Regions from separate parts of the Paenibacillus algicola genome, predicted to be linked through region 1. Evidence: a T-box and tRNA genes for the amino acid it is inferred to sense, from the RefSeq annotation. Region 1 holds a T-box; the other holds one or more tRNA genes.
What was found. A T-box is a leader RNA that pairs with one kind of tRNA and senses whether it is charged. The one in region 1 lies ahead of trpS (tryptophan--tRNA ligase), so its partner is inferred to be a tRNA-Trp.
Positions count from the first base shown of each region.

Region 2: it encodes a tRNA-Trp, which carries the amino acid that the T-box ahead of trpS (tryptophan--tRNA ligase) is inferred to sense. The anticodon was not compared.

Region 1 covers NZ_CP040396.1:4,261,759-4,269,583, forward strand. The annotation lists gene E6C60_RS19860 (heavy metal translocating P-type ATPase) at 1-2,129, opposite strand, end outside; gene E6C60_RS19865 (metal-sensitive transcriptional regulator) at 2,319-2,642, opposite strand; gene E6C60_RS19870 (GntR family transcriptional regulator) at 2,876-3,592, shown strand; gene uxuA (mannonate dehydratase) at 3,659-4,741, shown strand; gene E6C60_RS19880 (SDR family oxidoreductase) at 4,738-5,610, shown strand; T-box leader at 5,751-6,041, shown strand; gene trpS (tryptophan--tRNA ligase) at 6,090-7,079, shown strand; gene E6C60_RS19895 (MFS transporter) at 7,290-7,825, shown strand, end outside.
Region 2 covers NZ_CP040396.1:3,661,336-3,669,160, forward strand. The annotation lists gene E6C60_RS17180 (response regulator) at 325-969, opposite strand; gene E6C60_RS17185 (sensor histidine kinase) at 971-2,059, opposite strand; gene liaF (cell wall-active antibiotics response protein LiaF) at 2,093-2,737, opposite strand; gene E6C60_RS17195 (PspA/IM30 family protein) at 2,907-3,596, opposite strand; gene E6C60_RS17200 (PspC domain-containing protein) at 3,598-4,077, opposite strand; gene E6C60_RS17205 (PspA/IM30 family protein) at 4,080-4,748, opposite strand; gene E6C60_RS17210 (LiaF transmembrane domain-containing protein) at 4,814-5,116, opposite strand; tRNA gene E6C60_RS17215 (tRNA-Leu) at 5,422-5,501, opposite strand; tRNA gene E6C60_RS17220 (tRNA-Arg) at 5,505-5,581, opposite strand; tRNA gene E6C60_RS17225 (tRNA-Cys) at 5,594-5,667, opposite strand; tRNA gene E6C60_RS17230 (tRNA-Gly) at 5,677-5,751, opposite strand; tRNA gene E6C60_RS17235 (tRNA-Gln) at 5,755-5,829, opposite strand; tRNA gene E6C60_RS17240 (tRNA-His) at 5,857-5,932, opposite strand; tRNA gene E6C60_RS17245 (tRNA-Trp) at 5,952-6,025, opposite strand; tRNA gene E6C60_RS17250 (tRNA-Tyr) at 6,032-6,117, opposite strand; tRNA gene E6C60_RS17255 (tRNA-Thr) at 6,122-6,197, opposite strand; tRNA gene E6C60_RS17260 (tRNA-Phe) at 6,227-6,299, opposite strand; tRNA gene E6C60_RS17265 (tRNA-Asp) at 6,328-6,404, opposite strand; tRNA gene E6C60_RS17270 (tRNA-Met) at 6,433-6,509, opposite strand; tRNA gene E6C60_RS17275 (tRNA-Val) at 6,523-6,598, opposite strand; tRNA gene E6C60_RS17280 (tRNA-Glu) at 6,695-6,769, opposite strand; tRNA gene E6C60_RS17285 (tRNA-Ser) at 6,779-6,870, opposite strand; tRNA gene E6C60_RS17290 (tRNA-Asn) at 6,874-6,949, opposite strand; rRNA gene E6C60_RS17295 (23S ribosomal RNA) at 7,064-7,825, opposite strand, start outside.

The DNA.
Region 1 (7,825 bases):
ATCGCTACCCTGCGGCCCTGCCGCTGCAGCTTCTGCACCTCCTCGGCCTTGCCCTCCGGCAGCACCTCGGCCAGCACGATATCAATGCCGGCTTGCTTCGCAATCGCTCTCGCCGTCCGCTCATTATCCCCGGTCATCAGAATAACCTCAATGCCCATTCTCTTGAGCCGCTCGACCGCCGCTTGCGATGTATCCTTGATTGTATCCGCAGCGGCAATGAGCCCGGCCAGCCGCCCGTCTACGGCTGCCAGCATCGCGGTCTTGCCCTCGCTCTCCAGCTGCACCATGCGCTCCAGCACATCGTTGAAATCTACATCATGACGGCTCATCAGCTTACGGGTGCCGACCAGAACGCGGCGGCCCTCCACGAGCGCGGAGATGCCGTAGCCCGGGACCGCTTCTACCGATTCGGCAGCCTTGAATACCGCTCCGCGCGCCGACAGCCCGGCGGACACGGCCTCCGCCAGCGGATGCTCCGACCCGCGCTCTGCGGCACCTACCAGGCGGTGGAACTCCGCCTCGCTGAGCCAATTCTGCACCTCCACATCTGTCAGCTCCGGTGTACCGTTCGTCACGGTGCCTGTTTTGTCCAGCATGACCGTATCCACCTTATGAGCCGACTCCAGATGCTCTCCGCCCTTGAACAGAATCCCGAGCTCCGCTGCCCGGCCCGAGCCGGCCATAATGGAGGTCGGTGTGGCAAGGCCCAGTGCACATGGACAGGCAATGACGAGCACGGCAATGGCAATCTCCAGGCTCGCTGCCACATCACCCGGCGCTATGACCAGCAGCCAGATCAGGAAGGACAGCACCGCAATGCCGACCACAATCGGGACGAACACGCCCGAGATGACATCGGCGATCCGCTGAATGGGCGCTTTGGAGCCCTGTGCCTCCTCCACCACACGGATAATACGCGACAGCGCCGTATCGCGGCCAATCCGGGACGCCTTCATGATCAGGCGCCCGTTCTTATTGACCGTCGCACCAATCAGAGGATCACCGGCCTGCTTATCCACGGGAACGCTTTCTCCGGTAAGCATCGATTCATCGACCGATGAGACCCCTTCAAGCACTTCCCCGTCTACGGGAATAATCTCTCCCGGCTTTACGATAACCTGATCTCCCACCTGCACCTGCTCCGCCGGAATGGAGATCTCCTCTCCGCCGCGAAGGACCCTTGCCATTTTGGCCTGCAGGCTCATCAGGCTCTGAATCGCTTTTGACGTCCGCCCCTTCGCCAGTGCCTCAAACAGCTTGCCGAGCAGCACCAGCGTAATCAGAATCGCACTCGTCTCATAGTACATGTCCGGACCGTGATGGCCCGGTGCACCGGCGAACGCCCATTGCAGCGTCAAGTACAGGCTATAGAAATAGGCCGCCGACGTGCCCAGCGCCACCAGCACATCCATATTGGCACTCTTGCTGCGCAGCGCCTTATAAGCCCCAACATAAAACGGCCCCCCGATATAAAACTGCACCGGCGTAGCCAGCAGCAGCTGAAACCACGGATTCATGAACAGATCCGGCATCCAGATCCAGGACGTCAGCGAGAAATGGCTCACCATGGCCCACAGCAGGGGCAAAGACAGCAGGCCAGAGAGAAGCAGCCGTTGCTTCTGCCGCTGGATGACATCCTGACGGTGGCGAGAGGCCTCTTCCGCGGCCGCCTTGGGCTCCGCTCCATAGCCGAGCTTCTGCACCCGGGCCTGAATATCCGGAATGCTTACCTCCGCCGGGTTGTATTCCACATGCAGAGACTCCAGCGCGAAATTCACCGTCGCCCGGTCTACCCCTGGCAGGCGGCCTACCCCCTTCTCAATGCGGGCGGCGCACGCTGCACAGGTCATTCCGGTCAGCGACAGATCTCCCGATTCCTTCAGCGTGCCGTAGCCCAGCTTTTCGATATTTTGAACCATGTCCTTCGGGGTTACGGCCTCGGGGTCATATTGTACGGACGCGCGCTCCAGCGCAAAGTTCACACTGGCCTCCTGCACGCCCTTCATCCGCCCCAGGCCTTTTTCGATTCGGCTGGCGCAAGCGGCACAGGTCATTCCGGTCAGCTGGAGTGTTGCCTTCTTCAGTCCCGGGCGGTCTCCCTGACTCTGTCCTGTTGTTGGTTCCATCATGTACACCTCTTCCGTGCGTATTGGTTCTTCTTGCGCATACTGTTACAGCAAGCACAATGTACAAAATATCCCTCTATCTAGCATACCCACCTACCCTATAAAAAGGAAGACGAGTCATCCCGCTTGACTGCGGGCCAGCGGAGCTGCGCAGCTTGCAGAGCAAAGCGCAGCAGGCCCCGGACGATCGCGTTATTTCATCAGCTTGTTAATCGTCACCAGCAGCTCAGGGATGACCTCTTCGTCTCCCTCCTGGATGCGCTCCATAACACAGCTCTTCATATGATGCTCCAGCAGCAGCTTTCCCACACCGTTCAGCGCGGATTGGACCGAAGCGATCTGGTTCAGCACATCATCACAGTACGTATCCCTTTCAATCAGGCCCTTCACACCGCGAATCTGGCCTTCAATCCGGTTCAAGCGGCTGATGAGATTGCTTTTGATTTTATCGGAATGATGGCTCTTCCGTTCCCCGTCTACGACGCACTCCTCATGAAGATGATTCTCTGCAGACATATCTCTTGTCCCCCGTTCTTCGCAAGCTTGCTTTCTAAGCTCCAGCAAGGTCCCTGCCCTGAGGCAAGGCCCATCTGATCATACAGCTATTGTAACACATAGCCCCCCACCCTATCCATGCTAAAAAATTGTTTTCCGCTTTATTTCCCCCTTGCAAGCGGATACAGAGTATAATATGATACTGCCATACTTGTATGGTAGTATGGCAGAACCTCAGGAGGTGAATGTACATTATGGTATCCATACCGCCGTCACAGTCTTTTCAAACGATGCTATCGGCCGAGAATTCCTCAGCCGGCAGTGTGGTCTACACCTCGCTGAAGGGGCAGATTCTGAGCCTGGAGCTGCCGCCAGGCACCCTGCTGTCCGAGAAGGAGATGTCTACGGCATATCAGGTCAGCCGCACCCCGGTGCGGGAAAGCTTTGTCCGTCTGGCTCAGGAAGGACTGCTGGTCGTCCTGCCCCAGCGCGGTACCCGCGTCTCCCTGATCGATCCGGAGCTGGTGGAAGAAGCCCGTTTCATGCGCGAGCAGCTGGAGCGCGCTGTGATCGCCCTTGCCTGCGAGAGCTTCCCGGAGGAGCTGCTGGCCGAGCTGGAGTTTAATCTGGCGCAGCAGAAGCACAGCGTCTTCCAGCAGGACGGCACAATGATGTTCCAGCTCGATGAGGAATTTCACCGCATCCTGTTTGCCGGCTGCAGGAAGCTCGGCACGTGGAACGTCATTCAGCAGATGAATGTCCATCTCAACCGGAGCCGCATGCTGTGGCTGTCCGAGGATCCGGACTGGGCTTCCTTGTATGAACAGCACCGGGAGATGGTACAAGCCATCCGGCAGCAGGACGTCAAGAGGGCCGATGCGCTGATGAAGCAGCACTTGAGCCTGATCATCTCCAACCTGTCCGTGCTGCAGCAAAGGCATCCGGATTATTTCAAGCCCCCCGGGATCTGAACGAGAGCGGCTGCAAGCTCAATTCGTTAGGCCCTACATTCATTGACTAGAAAGGCGGTATGCAAGATGCGTATGGTATTTCGCTGGTTTGGCGAAGGAAATGACACGGTTACGCTGGAGCAGATCCGGCAAATTCCGGGCGTGGAAGGAATCGTCTGGGCGCTGCACGATATTCCGGCCGGTGAAGCATGGCCGATGGAGCGGATCATCGAGGTTCGGGATCAGGCGCTCCGCTATGGGCTGCATGTGGAGGTGGTGGAGAGCGTCAACGTGCATGAGGACATTAAGCTGGGCCTTCCATCCCGTGACCTCTACATCCAGAACTACATAGACAATATCAAGAAGCTGGCGACCGTTGGCGTAAAGGTCATCTGCTACAACTTTATGCCGATATTCGACTGGGCACGGACCGATCTGCATAAGGAAACGGAGGACGGCTCGAACGCTCTCTTTTTCGAAAAAGACAAGATTCACGGCATCGATCCGCTGGAGCTTGTGAGCAGCATTACCCGCAATAGTGCCCTGACGATGCCGGGCTGGGAGCCGGAGCGGCTCTCGCAGCTGACTCAGCTGTTTCAGGCGTACCGCGAGGTTACCGCAGAGGATCTGTGGGATCACCTGGCGTACTTCCTGGAGGCGGTGATTCCGGTCGCTGAGGAGCACGGCATCCGGATGGCCATACATCCCGATGATCCGCCCTGGTCCATCTTCGGCCTGCCACGCATTATGACAGGAGCAGACAGCGTCCGCCGGCTGCTGAGTCTGGTGGACAGCCCTTCCAACAGTGTCACGATGTGCAGCGGCTCCTTCGGGGCGAACCCGGCTAATGATATCGTGAGCATGATCGGAGAGTTTCATGAGCAGATTCCGTTTGCGCACATCCGAAATGTGAAGGTGTTTGACAACGGCGATTTCATCGAGACGTCTCACCGCACGCAGGACGGCACGGTAGACATCGCCGGCGTCGTGAAGGCTTACCACGAGCACGGCTTTACCGGCTACTGCCGCCCCGATCACGGACGGCATATCTGGGGCGAGCAGTGCAGGCCAGGCTACGGCCTGTATGACCGGGCCCTTGGCATTATGTATTTATGGGGCGTCTGGGATGCACTGGAGCAGGCCCGTGCCGGAAAGGAGGTCTCCTCATGATGGAGCCTGAAGTATACACACCGCTGCCGAAGCATGACGCTCTAAAGGGCAAGGTCGCGGCGATCACGGGCGGCTCCGGGGTGCTCTGCCGCGCTATGGCGCTGGAGCTGGGCCGTCAAGGCGTCAAGGTCGCCGTGCTCAACCGCACCTTGAGCAAGGGCCAGGCCGTCGCGGACGAGATTGTGGCCGCAGGCGGCATCGCCATCGCCGCCGCCTGCGATGTCACCGACCCGGGCAGCGTAATCCAGGCCGAGCAGGAGGTCCGCAGCCGCCTTGGAGCCTGCGATATTCTGATTAACGGCGCGGGCGGCAATCATAAGGATGCCAATACGACGAATGAGCGGTTCCGGATGGAGGATCTGGATCAGGAGGGCGTAGCGACCTTCTTTGATCTTTCCGTGTCCGGCTTCCGGGACGTGTTCGATCTGAACATGCAGGGGACGCTCATTCCGACGCAAATCTTTGCAAGGCACATGCTGGGACGTTCCGATGCGGTCATCCTGAACGTCTCCTCCATGAGTGCGCCCTCTCCCTTGACCAAGGTGCCGGCCTACAGCGCGGCGAAGGCGGCCATCAACAATTTTACACAGTGGCTTGCTGTGCATCTGGCGGAATCCGGCATTCGGGTCAATGCGATAGCCCCCGGCTTCTTCCTGACCGAGCAGAATCGCCGGCTGCTGACCAATGAAGACGGCTCGCTGACCGATCGCTCCCGCAAGATCCTCGATCACACTCCGATGCGCCGCTTCGGAGTACCCCAGGATCTGCTGGGCACGGTGCTGTGGCTGCTGGATGCGCAGACCTCCGGGTTCGTCACGGGCACGGTCATTCCGGTAGACGGCGGGTTTATGGCCTACTCCGGGGTCTAGCCGATCCCCCAGGCAGGGCGGGTCCCCCAGAATCCACGGATCCTTGAGGAGGCACGGACCGGGTGAATGTCGCACCTTGACTTTAAGGCCGCGGTTATGGCATCTTAGAATCAGCTTTGAAGAACTTGAGTGTCCCATATCACACAGCGATGAAGGGAAAGAGTATTCTGCAGACGTCATTGTCCAAGCGAGCCGGCGGCTGGTGCAAGGTCCGGCACAATGCGGCAGATGAATGGGTCCCTTCGCTTCAAACCGAACGCCTGCATGATTTCATGCGTGCCAGTAGGCTTTGACGGCTCTCCCCCGTTATCCCGGGAGTGGTGGAAGCAAGCCGCAGCCTTTACAGACTGCGAGGCAGCTGTCCACGTGAAGCGCGGCTGCTCGCAGCCGAACGGTGGTGGTACCGCGGAGTCATGCACTTCGTCCCTGAGACTCGGGGCGGAGTGCTTTTTTGTTGTTCTAATTTAGAGGAGGTCTTTATGATGAGCAAAATTATGCTGTCCGGCATCAAGCCCAGCGGTGATCTGAACATTGGCGGCTACAGCGGGGCATTGAGCCAGTTTGTAGCGCTGCAGCACGACTATGATTGTTATTTTTTCATTCCTGATCTGCATGCCATTACGGTGTACCAGGACCCCAAAGAGCTGCATCAGCGCTCCCGGGACGTTGCAGCCCTGTATGTCGCGGCTGGCGTAGACCCGAACAAAGCGGTTATTTTCCTTCAATCCCAGGTTCGGCAGCATGCCGAGCTGAGCTGGCTGCTGGAAACGCAGGCCCACTTCGGGGAGCTGAGCCGGATGACCCAGTTCAAGGACAAATCCGGCGGCAAGGACACGGTCAGCTCCGGCCTGTTCACCTACCCGGTGCTGATGGCAGCAGATATTTTGCTCTATCAGGCGACACATGTGCCGGTCGGGGATGATCAGAAGCAGCATCTGGAGCTGACGCGGGATCTGGCTGCGCGCTTCAATCATAAGTATGCGCCGACGTTCACACTGCCGGAGCCGGTCATTCAGGAGAGCGGAGCGCGTATTATGGGCCTCGACGACCCTTCCAACAAGATGAGCAAGAGCAATCCGAACCAGGGCAGCTACGTATCCCTGCTTGACGAGCCGTCCGTCATCCGGAAGAAATTCTCCCGTGCGGTTACCGATTCCGATATGAGCGTGCGCTATGACTGGGAGGCGAAGCCGGCGGTCAGCAACCTGATCGAGATCTACTCCGTCTTCTCCGGCGACTCCATCGACGCCATCGAGAAGCGCTATGAAGGTCAGGGCTACGGTACCTTTAAGAAGGAGCTGGCCGAGGCCGTCGTCAGCAAGCTGGAGCCGATCCAGAAGACGTATCATGAGATCGTCCATTCCGAAGAGCTCGACCGCATCTTGAAAAATGGTGCCGAGCGCGCCGCCGAAAAAGCGGAGCAGACCCTGCTCGCCGCGAAGCGCGCCATGGGCTTCGTAACGTTCTAAAGCCTATAGCGGCGCTTTCACAGCCCCCCTCATTATGAATCTGCCACCCTCTTTACAAGAGGGGCTGGCAGACGTGGTGAGGGGGGCTTTTTGGAATGGAGAGGATAACGTGTATAATGAAGAGCACCAAAAAATGCAGGTTGCGCTCTCTCAAACAGGTTACTATAATAGTGGTAACTTAAATTTTGAACATTAGAAGGACGTGTTTCATTGAATTTTCGTGTATATATGCTTGCTATTGCGGCCTTTGTGGTAGGGATGGTGGAGCTGATCGTCGGCGGCATCCTGAATCTGATCGCAGAGGATCTGAACATTTCGGTCAGCTCGGCAGGCCAGTTCATTACCATCTTCTCGGTCACCTTTGCCATCAGCGGTCCCATTCTCGTCAACCTGACGGCGAAGCTGGAGCGGAAGAAGCTGTATTTGTACATGCTGGCCGTCTTTCTCATCAGCAACGTCATGGTCGCCCTGACCTCAAGCTACGCCGCCATCGTAGCCGCCCGGGCTCTGGCCGCCATGAGCGGCTCGGTCATCGTCGTGCTCTCGGTATCTATGGCCGCTGCCATGGTGCCGGAATCGCATAAAGGGCGCGCGATCGGAATCATCTACATGGGGATCAGCGGCTCGCTGGTGCTCGGCGTGCCCGTAGGGATGATGATCGGCAATGCCTTCGGCTGGCGCGCGCCGTTCATCGTCATTGCGGTGCTGACCCTGCTCTCGATGGGGGGCGTAGCGCTGTTTACTAA
Region 2 (7,825 bases), 600 kb from region 1:
CGTGTCAAGTATGCTATCTCATTTCACACTTTTGTTATTGTTATTTCAAGATCTTGTGTCCATTTTAAGCAGAAGTGCCGGAGCTCCGATGGACAAACTCATCCTTTTCTTCATGTAATCTTCATGCATTCTACCCTGCATATCTCACAGAGAAACCTCCCTTTCATTTCCCTGTCTTTCCCTTCCATACATTGCCCTTAGCCAGCTTGTTTCATTCAGGAAGTGTGTGCTGCGCCGGCATTTCTGCCTGAAATCTGCATAGAAACAGAAGGTATGGAAGCGACAAAAAAAGCTCCAGCCTTGTCAGCCCGAGCTTCTCTATTTCTATTCAGCGAGTCCGTTTTTGTAAGCGTAAATGGCGGCCTGTGTCCGATCCTCAACGCCAAGCTTCGCTAAGATATTCGTCACATGGAATTTGACCGTCTTGATCCCGATAAACAGCTCATCCGCCAGATCCTGATTGGATTTACCCTGTGCAAGCAGGCGCAGCACCTCCATTTCCCGGTCCGTCAGCTCACTGTGCGCAGGCGCTTCAGCCTGAGGGCGGCGAAACCGGTTCATCATTTTGGAGGCTACCTGTGATTCTAGTACAGATTGTCCCCGCACCGCCGCCCGGATCGCGTCAGCGACTTCGGATGCACGCGAGGTCTTCAGCAAGTAGCTGAATGCACCGGCCTCGATGACCGGATACATTTTCTCATCGTCCAGATAACTGGTGAGCACAATGACCTTGCAGTCAGGGAACAGCTTGATGATCTCCCGCGTGGTCTCGATACCGTCCATTCCTTCCATGACCAGATCCATCAGGACCACATCTGGCACATACTCCTTTGCAAGCCGAATGCCTTCCTCACCGCTGCCCGCTTCCCCGACAACCTCAATCCCGTCCTCCGTGCCCAGCACAGCAGCGAGGCCGATCCGAACCATCTCATGATCATCAACAAGCAGCACCTTGATCGGTGTCTCCATGTCAGACTCCGTTTCCTGCGGCATTTCCATCCTCCTCTGTCTTATTGCGCTCTTCGTCCAGCAGCGGTACCGTAATCTCAATTCGCGTGCCCTTCCCTGGCGCCGTAATGATCTGAATGGCTCCCCCCAGCTCAATGACCCGCTCCTCCATCGTAGAAAGGCCATAGGAAGCCTGTTTCTTCTCGTCCAGTTCAAATCCGACACCGTTATCTCGAAGCATAACCCTTACGGTATTGAGCTTACGGTGGATGCGGATGTCCATTTTATCGGCTTTGGCATGCCGGAGCGTGTTCGACATGGCCTCCTGTACAATGCGGAAAAGATGATTCTCTATGCCCTTCACGAGCATCAAGCCTTCATCCATCTCCAGCTGAATTTCCATCGGAACCTTGATCTCCAGCTCCCGGATCAGCTCTCTCAACCCTTGCTCCAGCGCCTTTCCTTCCAGATACACGGGCCGCAAATGCAGCAGAAGCGCGCGCATCTCCGATTGCGCTACAGAGGCCATTTCCTCGATCAAGGCCACCTGACGCTGCGCTTTGTTAAAATCCTTCTCCAGCGTTCGTCCCACCGCAGTAGCAGTCATGGATATCGCGAACAGCTGCTGCGAGACCGCATCGTGGAGCTCCCGAGCCAGCCGCTGTCTCTCCTCTACGATGGCTGTAATCCGGGCCTGCTCCGCCAGCTGGGCATTGTTCGTGGACAGCCTCTGCAGCGACGTCACCTGCTCTTCCCAGCGCTTGCTGATCCGATCCAGCTGCTCGCCCAGCCGTCCCACCTCATCATCTCCAACATCCGGCATAGAGCCTGCGGTAACGCCGCTTTTTTCCCAGTCAGATAGTGTTTCTCTTACCCGGTCCAGCTTCCGCCTCACCCGGTATCCCTGGAAGAACCCGTATCCTACCCCGAGTCCGATCGGCATTAATACCATGGTAATTCCGGCTTGGATCGTGTCTCCCCAATCGTTCATGGGCCGAAGATACCCGTATGTATATAGCACATATAAGACGATTAGCAATATGGCAAAGCCTAGAAGGGCGCCCTCACGCATGCTCCGCGTAATCATATTTGATTTCTTATCAGATTCCAAGTGACAGCCCTCCTGCAGCTCTATATTTGTACATTACACCATCCGGATACTCAAATCTCCGCCAAGATAAAAAACAATAAATTTCACTTTATACTCACTCGCCTCAAAATTAGGAGATTTCCAATTCAGGCGATTCATAATGCCGGTTTCCCGCTTTAAGCTGGTGTCGATCGAGCCAAACAAAATAAATGCCTCAATCTCCACTCCGTAATATTCCGGAATGACGATGTCGATATCACCAAGCAGACCATGAAACATAAGCACCGTTTCCTTCTCTTCCGGTAAAGCAAGTGAAAGATCCACATCCGCTTCTCCCAGCACATGCCACACACTGAGGCTCTTCATGACCCAAGGCGCCCGATCCCAATCAAAGTTAGACATAAACGTCTGCTGCTGGTGGAAACGGTCATTTCGGTGAGCCTTCTTCACCTTTCCGTAGAAGAAACCGAGCGAGATTAAGCCGATTCCAATGACCAGCATCAAATGATCCAGCAGGAGCATCACTGAGCCTACGCCCAGCAATACATATCCCCGTTTAGGCCAGCCCACACGTATTTGCTGAATGCCTGCTGCCACCAGCAGAAGAGCGACCACGGTGAAAAATCCGATCCATTTGCCGAACAGCAAAAAGATTCCCAGACCGATGAGCACAAAAGCAATTCCGCTATTTTTCTCCATGTCGCACCTCCTTCAGATGGCTGCTGCTCTACTGATTATTTTGCTATACAAACCAAAACGATGCGGATCATCCGCACCGTATGGTCAGTAAGCTATAAGTCACGCTGATCCTGGATGACTCCTTGCCACTCCAGTAGCATATCATATTCCGTTCTTTTCGAACACGCTTTTACTGCTCGGACTTGGAGCCGCCGTTCATCTTGTTCTTCATGGCATTCAGCTGCTCTTCAATCTTCAGCTGCTTCTCAGCATCCGCTGGATTGGTGTAGCCGGCATGCTGTGAAGGATAAGGCGCTCTCATCACATCTGCCTCCGCTTCAAGCTGCATAATCTTTTCTTCCATGCGGTGGAAGCCCATAGACGCGCTGCCGCTTTCAATGCTATGCAGGCTGCTGACCTGAGACATCTGCTTTTTCGCTTTGGCCATTTGGGCACGGGCTACCAGCTCGTTGCGCTTGTTGCGCATTTTATAGAACTCATCCTTCATTTGGTGCAGCTGTGCAACCAGCTCTTTCGCCTGTGCATCAGACTGCTCATGAAGCCCTTGGTATTCCTCCTGCTTTTGGTCAAAATACAGCTTCTCCTCCAGCAGCTTCCGTGCGACCTCTTCTTGACCATTTTTCAAGGCAAGCTCGGCCTGAGCTTCCCGCTGGCCTGCCATTTTCACCGCTTCCTCAACGCGCTGCTTCATCCGGCGTTCATTCGCCATTTGCTTGGCAACCGTAACCTCGGCTTCGTGAATCTCAGCCTCCATGTCACGCAGATACTGGTTCAGCATTACAATCGGATCCTCAACCTTATCGAGCAGCTCGTTCACCGACGCTTTTGTCATGTCCTTAATTCTTTTGAATACTCCCATATTATAAATCTCCCTTCTCGTACTTGGATAATTTTTGTTTTAGCTCTTCAATCTCTTTCTTTAACGCTTTTTTCTCGATATCCTTCAACATGGCATCCAGCTCCGCATCCGGTGGCGGTGTGCCGGGTGATTGCTTCGTCGTAGTAAAGCCCGGATCTTGAAATGGCGGATCGTACCGATCATAGTCATCCTGATCATATCTACGGTCCCTTCCACGGCCATAGCGCCGACCTCTTTCATCATAATCATCCTGGTACTCCGATCGCCGGCCTCCGCGCCGGTATGGATCGCGAGGATTAAGCTCCTTGGGCACGACCAAAGCTGCAATCAGATAGATCCAAAGCGTGGTCCCGCAGGTTATAAAGATACTGACTACAAAAATGATGCGCAGCACAGTGGAGTCAAAGCCAAGCTTGTCTGAGAGCCCGCCGATCAATCCGGTAAATACCTTGTCTCGGGAGGAGCGGTATAATTTCGTCATGATTACTCCTTTCCGCTGTCACTCAGCTTCTGTTTCAGCCGGGCAAGCTCTCGCTCTAGCATACTGGAGATGCCTTCACTCTGGGAGGTGCCTTGATCCGTTCGGCGGATATCCCGAAGACTTTTGGCTTCAAGCTCCCAGTCTGTAATACGATCCTCCAGCCTGTTGAACATTCGCGGAACGTCCTGTCCGGGATATCCGCCGCTGCGGCCGTTCATACGCTGCTGTAAGCGCAAGGTTTCCATTCTGGCCGCGTAGTATTGGCGCTTGCTGTATGCGCTCTGATACTCCATACGCAGCTCCCCCAGCTGTACCTCCACCTCACGTAAAGCCTCTTGGCTTGTTGTTAACAGCTCCTGATACTGCTCGATTTTCTCTTCATATATCAGCTTCTCTTGCAGAGCCAGCTTCGCTAAATGATCCTCCCCAGCTTTTAGAGCTAGCAATGCCTGCTCTTCCCGCTTACTTCGCATGGAATCGGCTTGAACCACCTGCTGCTTGAGATGACGAGTGTGGGATTCACACTGCTGCTGAAGCTTTTCGGCTTCCAGAATGTCCTGCCTGGTAGAGTGTAAGAACTGGTCAATGAGCTTGACAGGGTCCTGACTCTGTTCCAGCTTTTCATTCAGAGTAGCCATCGTAATATCACGAATACGGCGTAACACACTCATAGTCGTTTAATCCTCCTCTTCCTTCATATTCAACATGATGTCTTTGCTTGTTGCTTGCTTCTATCTTAATAATAACGCCGCCGGCTTCGCTTCAATCGGGACACGCCCCAGACGATCAATGCAATACCCAGCAATGGTCCGAACAGCCAGGACAGCTTGCCTAGCAGTGAGATAATACCAATCGCCATCACGATCCAGCCAATAAGTGTGTTGCCCCGCTTAATTCCATAGTAGCCTAATCCAATCATGACTAATGGAATCAAGAGACTGAACAGCCAGCCCAGCAGAGGTCCGAATACCCCCAGAAGAATTAATGCGCCTAGCCCGATCAGTAGTACAGCCAATCCTTTATTTCTTGAGCTTCTCAAGGTTTCACCGCCCTTCTTATTTTCATGTCGTACTTTGTTGCTGCTGTTGATGTTGATGTTGTTTTTGAATTTCAACCTTATGTCCTTATTGTAGAGAAAAAGCAGGAATCCTAAAACAGACTGAGGACGGTATTTCATCCTCGACTAAAGTCGGGGATGCCTTACGACCTTTGTCGAAGCCTGCTGCTGCCTCTGGATTGTTAATGATTTATCAGAGAAGAGAATGGGCATACAAAAAAAGCGGATGAGATATCACTCATCCGCAAATATAAAAAAGGAACATGGTTTCCCATGTTCCTCTGTGATGCCGGTGAAGGGACTCGAACCCCCACGGTTTCCCTCACGATTTTGAGTCGCGCGCGTCTGCCAATTCCGCCACACCGGCTAATGGCGTGCCCTAAGAGATTCGAACTCCTGACCTTTTGATTCGTAGTCAAACGCTCTATCCAGCTGAGCTAAGGGCACAAGATATAATAATGGAGGCGCCACCCAGATTCGAACTGGGGATAAAGCTTTTGCAGAGCTGTGCCTTACCACTTGGCTATGGCGCCAAACAAAAATGGAGCGGACGACGGGAATCGAACCCGCGACCCTCGCCTTGGCAAGGCGATGCTCTACCGCTGAGCCACGTCCGCAAATGGCTGGGGATATAGGATTCGAACCTATGCATGACGGAGTCAAAGTCCGTTGCCTTACCGCTTGGCTAATCCCCAACAATCATATTCATAATTTTAAAATAATGGGGCGATCGATGGGACTTGAACCCACGAATGCCGGAGCCACAATCCGGTGCGTTAACCCCTTCGCCACGACCGCCATATATTTTAAGTTTAACTGGCAGGGGCAGCAGGAATTGAACCCACACTAACGGTTTTGGAGACCGCTGTTCTACCTTTAAACTATGCCCCTAAAAACTGGTGGAGGATGATGGATTCGAACCACCGAACTCGTACGAGAACAGATTTACAGTCTGCTGCGTTTGGCCACTTCGCTAATCCTCCAAGGTGGTGCCGGCGAGAGGACTTGAACCCCCAACCTACTGATTACAAGTCAGTTGCTCTACCAATTGAGCTACACCGGCAAGAAAAGTACTACAGTATTACATTAAGGTGGCTCGGGACGGAATCGAACCGCCGACACGAGGATTTTCAGTCCTCTGCTCTACCGACTGAGCTACCGAGCCTTAAAGCTCTTTCGGTTTAAAAAAAGAATGGCGGAACTGACGGGATTCGAACCCGCGATCTCCTGCGTGACAGGCAGGCATGTTAGGCCTCTACACCACAGTTCCATGAGGCATGATCGCTATGCGATATAATTGGTTGCGGGGGCAGGATTTGAACCTGCGGCCTTCGGGTTATGAGCCCGACGAGCTACCGAGCTGCTCCACCCCGCGTCATTAAATTATATGGTGGAGGCTGAGGGGATCGAACCCCCGACCCTCTGCTTGTAAGGCAGATGCTCTCCCAGCTGAGCTAAGCCTCCATAAACAAACCGACCTCTATATTACCAAATCATCAAGCAAATTGCAAGCTACCGATGAACCTTTGGTATCCTCATTCCCTAAACTAGTAAAGAAAGTGGTGACCCGTAGGGGATTCGAACCCCTGTTACCTCCGTGAAAGGGAGGTGTCTTAACCCCTTGACCAACGGGCCATATTTAAATGGCGGAGAGAGAGGGATTCGAACCCTCGAGACGCTTTTGGCGCCTACACGATTTCCAATCGTGCTCCTTCGACCAACTCGGACACCTCTCCAAATGGCTCCCCGAACAGGACTCGAACCTGTGACAACTCGATTAACAGTCGAGTGCTCTACCAACTGAGCTATCAGGGAATAAAGAATTCAGATGTTTGATCACCTGAAAACTAGATACGAAACGAATGTGCGTTGTTAGAGAATGATCATTAGCGTAATGCTTCCGAAGCTAGCTTTACTTCGTAAAGCTTGTAGGATAAGCCCTCGACCGATTAGTATTGGTCAGCTCCATGCATTGCTGCACTTCCACCTCCAACCTATCTACCTCGTGGTCTTCAAGGGGTCTTACGTATTGGGAAATCTCATCTTGAGGGGGGCTTCACGCTTAGATGCTTTCAGCGCTTATCCCTTCCGTACGTAGCTACCCAGCCATGCTCCTGGCGGAACAACTGGTGCACCAGCGGTACGTCCATCCCGGTCCTCTCGTACTAAGGACAGCTCCTCTCAAATTTCCTACGCCCACGACAGATAGGGACCGAACTGTCTCACGACGTTCTGAACCCAGCTCGCGTACCGCTTTAATGGGCGAACAGCCCAACCCTTGGGACCTACTTCAGCCCCAGGATGCGATGAGCCGACATCGAGGTGCCAAACCTCCCCGTCGATGTGGACTCTTGGGGGAGATAAGCCTGTTATCCCCAGGGTAGCTTTTATCCGTTGAGCGATGGCCCTTCCATGCGGTACCACCGGATCACTAAGCCCGACTTTCGTCCCTGCTCGACTTGTAGGTCTCGCAGTCAAGCTCCCTTATGCCTTTGCACTCTTCGAATGATTTCCAACCATTCTGAGGGAACCTTGGGGCGCCTCCGTTACTCTTTAGGAGGCGACCGCCCCAGTCAAACTGCCCGCCTGACACTGTCCTCGCACCGGATCACGGTACCAAGTTAGAACCTAGATACGATCAGGGTGGTATCCCAACGGCGCCTCCACAGAAGCTGGCGCTCCTGCTTCAAC